2 regions of the Streptococcus sp. P25B114 genome follow, and region 2 is predicted to be linked to the other one. Evidence: predicted binding sites of a transcription regulator. Region 2 holds the regulator's gene; the other holds the start of a gene.
The links. The regulator HrcA, encoded in region 2, represses chaperone genes, less so after heat shock. The targets are predictions, from matches to a motif close to TTAGCACTCNNNNNNNNNGAGTGCTAA.
Positions count from the first base shown of each region.

Region 1: groES (co-chaperone GroES) is a predicted target of HrcA. The motif match lies at 1,358-1,384, and genes of this name have one in related genera.

Region 1 covers NZ_JBRKNW010000022.1:15,134-17,536, reverse strand. Annotated here, with positions in the region: gene groL (chaperonin GroEL) at 1-657, opposite strand, end outside; gene ACVC7T_RS09530 (hypothetical protein) at 704-1,048, opposite strand; gene groES (co-chaperone GroES) at 1,057-1,338, opposite strand; gene ACVC7T_RS09520 (hypothetical protein) at 1,530-1,784, shown strand; gene ACVC7T_RS09515 (single-stranded DNA-binding protein) at 2,110-2,403, opposite strand, start outside.
Region 2 covers NZ_JBRKNW010000030.1:8,037-10,439, reverse strand. Annotated here, with positions in the region: partial or broken gene ACVC7T_RS10605 (IS6-like element IS1216 family transposase) at 1-10, shown strand, start outside; gene ACVC7T_RS10600 (DUF2812 domain-containing protein) at 11-538, shown strand; gene hrcA (heat-inducible transcriptional repressor HrcA) at 856-1,890, shown strand; gene grpE (nucleotide exchange factor GrpE) at 1,903-2,403, shown strand, end outside.

The DNA of each region.
Region 1 (2,403 bases), on a different contig from region 2:
GAGGATAAATGGATTTTCCAGTTCTGCCACCATTTTTTCATTGTCCGTTACCATGTATTGAGACAGATAACCGCGGTCGAACTGCATGCCTTCTACGACATCCAACTCTGTTTCCATACCGCGAGATTCTTCAATGGTAATGACACCATCTGTTCCCACGCGCTCCATGGCCTCTGAAATATACTCACCGACTTTTTCAGAACGGGATGAAACTGCCGCAACCTGAGCAATTTCTGCCTTGTTTGAAACAGGAATAGCTTGCGCTTTCAAGGCATCCACTGCTGTCGCGACCGCAGCTTCAATCCCTCGACGGATACCGATTGGGTTGGCACCCGCTGTCACGTTTTTCAAGCCTTCACGGACAATAGCTTGGGTCAAAACAGTCGCTGTTGTCGTACCGTCACCTGCAATATCGTTGGTCTTAGATGCGACTTCCGATACCAATTTGGCACCCATGTTTTCAAAATGATCTTCAAGCTCGATTTCTTTGGCAATGGTTACCCCGTCATTGGTAATCAAGGGTGAGCCATAAGCTTTTTCCAAGACTACATTGCGGCCTTTAGGACCCAAGGTTACTTTTACAGTGTCTGCCAAAATATCGACACCGCGTACCATGCTCTCACGCGCATCTGCTGCAAATTTAATTTCTTTTGCCATTTTATTTCCATCCTTTGTATCAATTAAATATTATAAAGTGCTATATTTATTCCAATTTCCATAAAAATATCAGATTATCCCCAAAAAAGTGTTCAAAGTAGACCACAAGATAATCACAAATTTGCTCTAGTGATTGTTCTGTTACATCTAAAGTAATATATCGTTTGGAGCGATAATCCAAAATTGTCATACCATCTAACAAGGGCGGCAAGACTGTTTCCAAGGATTGAAACCAAGGTTTCTTAATTGGAAGAGCTAAGTTTAGCATATTGTCTGACGTCAATTGAAACCAAATTTGCTGCTGGTTTCCTTGTTCCCAGGCAGTTATACAGCTTCCGGACGTGCTAGCTTGCAAAAAATTCTGAAGAATCTCACTTAGCTGTTCTTTCATAGTCTATCTTACTCAACCACTGCTACAATATCCGCCTCACGGACAATGGTCACTTTTTCTTCACCATCTTTGACTTCCAGACCAGCGTGGGCCTCGACCAAGACTTTGTCACCGACTGCAACAGACGGTGCAATCAATTCTCCGTTCAAGGTGCGAATTCCTTGACCAACCGCCAAGACCTGCGCCTCTTTGGTCGCTGCTTGGCTAGTTCCTGCAAGGACAAAGCCCCCTACTGTCTGTTCTTTTTCTTCGATTTTTACAACGATGCGATCGCCTAATGGTTTCAACATATCAATGCCTCCTTCATTTTTAGCACTCTGACATTGCGAGTGCTAATTCACAATTCTTATTGTATCACTTGGTCAAAAATAGTCAAGAAAATTCTACCAAATTTTTTTGAAATCCGTCCCAGGTCGGACGAAAAACCGACTAGTCTTACTTATGAGAATATGCTATACTCTTCTTAGGAAAGGAGGTCTCTATGACATTCTTCAAAAATCTATACAAAGACTATCAGGAAAGCAGATATTCTACCTACGAAGGTTTTTTAGAATGGTTTTTGAAACGGAAATTAAACTTCCTGGGAAAAATCATTTTCGCCTACCTACTCTGGGCCATTTGGATTGTCTTTTTTCTACATCCCCACTGGTTTATCTTTTTCTTCTATGGTGTGATTGTTCTATCAATTATGGTTATCCTTCTCGAATGGTGGAATGAACGTAAAAAAGGGCGCTAAAAAACGCCAACTTTCGCCAGCGTTCTTTAAGGAGATTATGAAAAATATTTAGGATTGATATTAGTATAAACGACTTAGCCACTATTCACATCCGTCCTGAGACTGATTCTCACATTTTTGGATAAAAATAAGTACCTTCAGTTGTTCAGACGCAAAAAATGCCAGCTTACACCGGCATTCTAAGGAGATATGAAAAATATTTAGGATTGACATTAGTATAAACGACTTTTCACATCCTATCATCAGTCCTAGGACCGATTTACCAGACATTATTTCATTATTTATAGGGAAAATATTTGAGACGTCAATAAATTGTCACTTTCTGTTAGAAGGGCAGATCCTCCTCTTCTAGAACCAAGTCAGCCAAGTCTTCGCCAGCATTATTTTCACGCATGGCGCGTTGGGCACGACTTTCGAGCAACTGGAAACTGTTTCCAAGGACTTCAGTCACATAATGGTTATTACCATCTTTTTCATATTTACGAGTACGGAGCTCTCCGTCAAGGGAAATCAAGCTGCCCTTGCTACCGTAGGACACCAGGGTTTCAGCCAATTTACCCCAGAAAATGATATTGATGAAATCCGCTTCGCGCTCACCAGACTCTGTCTTGAAGCGACG
Region 2 (2,403 bases):
CCCAGCTTAAATCATAGATACCGTAAGGGATTTTATTCTTTATTTAAAACTTTGCAACAGAACCGTATTTTTTATCACAGATTTCAGTCAGCAAGCAGACTATCTCAGTGAGATGCATCAGCAAGGGTGGAAACTAGTTAAGATTAGCTGGCTCTTGTTTTATCATTTTGAAAAATGCCTGCCAGAAGGGGTTGTGTATCAGGTTGATTTCAAGAAAGCAAAAAATAAAGATAGAGAAAACTATCTGCATATGTACGAGGAATATGGATGGGAGTTTGTCGTATCCTGCCAAAATTTCAATATTTTTAGGAAACCTGCGAAGATGGGAGAGCTTGAATTATATGGTGATAGAGAAAATAAAGTGGAGTTTGTGAAAACAATCTTCCAAAGACGCTATTTGCCATCTTTGGGACTGTACGGCATTCTACTGGGAACAAGTTTGCGTTCGCGTCCAGGTTTTATCTTAGGTATTTCTATCATTTATATTCCGCTTTTATTATTACTAGGCATCCGTTTTTATCGTATGGTAAAAGAGTAACTAGGTCCTCAGACTGATTTTTAGCACTCTAAGCAAAAGAGTGCTAATTTTTTGGTTTTTTCTCTTGACAATCCATTTTTTCGGCGTATAATGGGAGTATATAGGTTAGCACTCGACATCATAGAGTGCTAACGCTCTTCGAAAATCAACACTAACCGTTGTCAGCTTGCCTGTGTGAGTGAAATTCTCCAGTGGAGGATTTCAGCCTGCTACCTAGAGTTAGGAAAGTAGCACAGTTCTACATTCGGCCTCGCTTCCTAGGCTACTGTCGATTTTCATTGAGCGTAACTAAAACAGTGTTCATGAAAGGAGCGGAGATGATTACCCAACGTCAAAATGATATTTTGAATCTGATTGTTGAATTGTTTACGCGCCATCATGAGCCAGTTGGTTCTAAGGCCTTGCAGGAGATGATTGCTTCTAGTTCAGCGACCATTCGTAATGATATGGCTAAGCTGGAGCAGTTGGGCTTGCTGGAAAAGGCCCACACATCAAGCGGACGGATGCCCAGTCGGGCTGGTTTTCAATACTTTGTCAACCACTCGCTTAACTTGGAACACATCAATGAAGAAGATGTTTATCAGGTAGTCAAGGCCTTCGATTTTGAAGCCTTCAAGCTGGAAGACATCTTGGAGCGAGCCAGTACAGTCCTAGCTGACTTGACAGGCTACACTTCGGTCATTTTAGATGTGGAGCCGACCAGTCAGCAGTTGACTTCCTTTGACATCGTGCAGCTCAGTAGCCACGATGCCTTGGCAGTTTTAACCCTGGACCAGTCCAAACCTGTTACCGTCCAGTTTGCCATTCCCAAGAACTTTTTGACCAGGGACTTGGAGGTGCTCAAACGCTTGGTGGATGAACGCTTCGTTGGACAGACGGTTTTGGCAATCCACTACAAGCTGCGGACGGAGATTCCCCAGGTGGTGCAGCGTTACTTTACCACGACGGACAATGTCTTGGATCTCATGGACTATATTTTTTCCAATCTCTTCCAAGAATCGGTCTTTATCAGTGGAAAAGTCGCTTCGCTGACCTATGGCAATCTCGCTACCTACCAACTCTTGGATAGTCCTCAGCTATTGGCACCAGAGTTGCGGCAGGGCTTGGCGCCAGACCAGCAGACCAGTATTTCCGTGGCGGAACATAGAGAACCTGCTCTTGCAGATGTGACGGTCATTCATTATCGCTTTCCAATCCCCTATCGGGGCATGGCCCAGATGAGTTTGCTTGGTCCTGTTGACATGAACTACCGCAGGCAGATGAGTTTGATCAACATCATTAGCCGCGTCCTATTTATGAAATTAACCGATTATTACAGATATTTAAGTAGTAATCATTACGAAGTCAATTAGAAGGAGAATGCTTTGTCAGAAGAAATCAAAAACGAAGAAATCGTAGAAGAGGTTGAAGCAACAGAAGAAGTTGTGGAGACACCTGAAAAATCAGAATTGGACTTGGCAAATGAGCGTGCAGAGGAATTTGAAAACAAGTACCTCCGTGCCCACGCTGAAATGCAAAATATCCAACGCCGTGCCAACGAGGAACGCCAAACTATTCAGCGTTACCGTTCGCAAGACTTGGCCAAGAAAATCTTGCCAAGTTTGGACAACTTAGAACGTGCCCTTCAAGTCGAAGGCTTGACAGAAGATGTCAAAAAAGGCTTGGAAATGGTACAGGAAAGCTTGATTCAAGCCCTTAAAGAAGAAGGAGTGGAGGAAGTCGCAACAGATGTCTTTGACCCAAATCTTCACATGGCCATTCAAACAGTCCCAGCCACAGACGACTGCCCAGCAGAACACATTGCACAAGTCTTCCAAAAAGGCTACAAACTACATGAACGTCTGTTGAGACCTGCTATGGTAGTG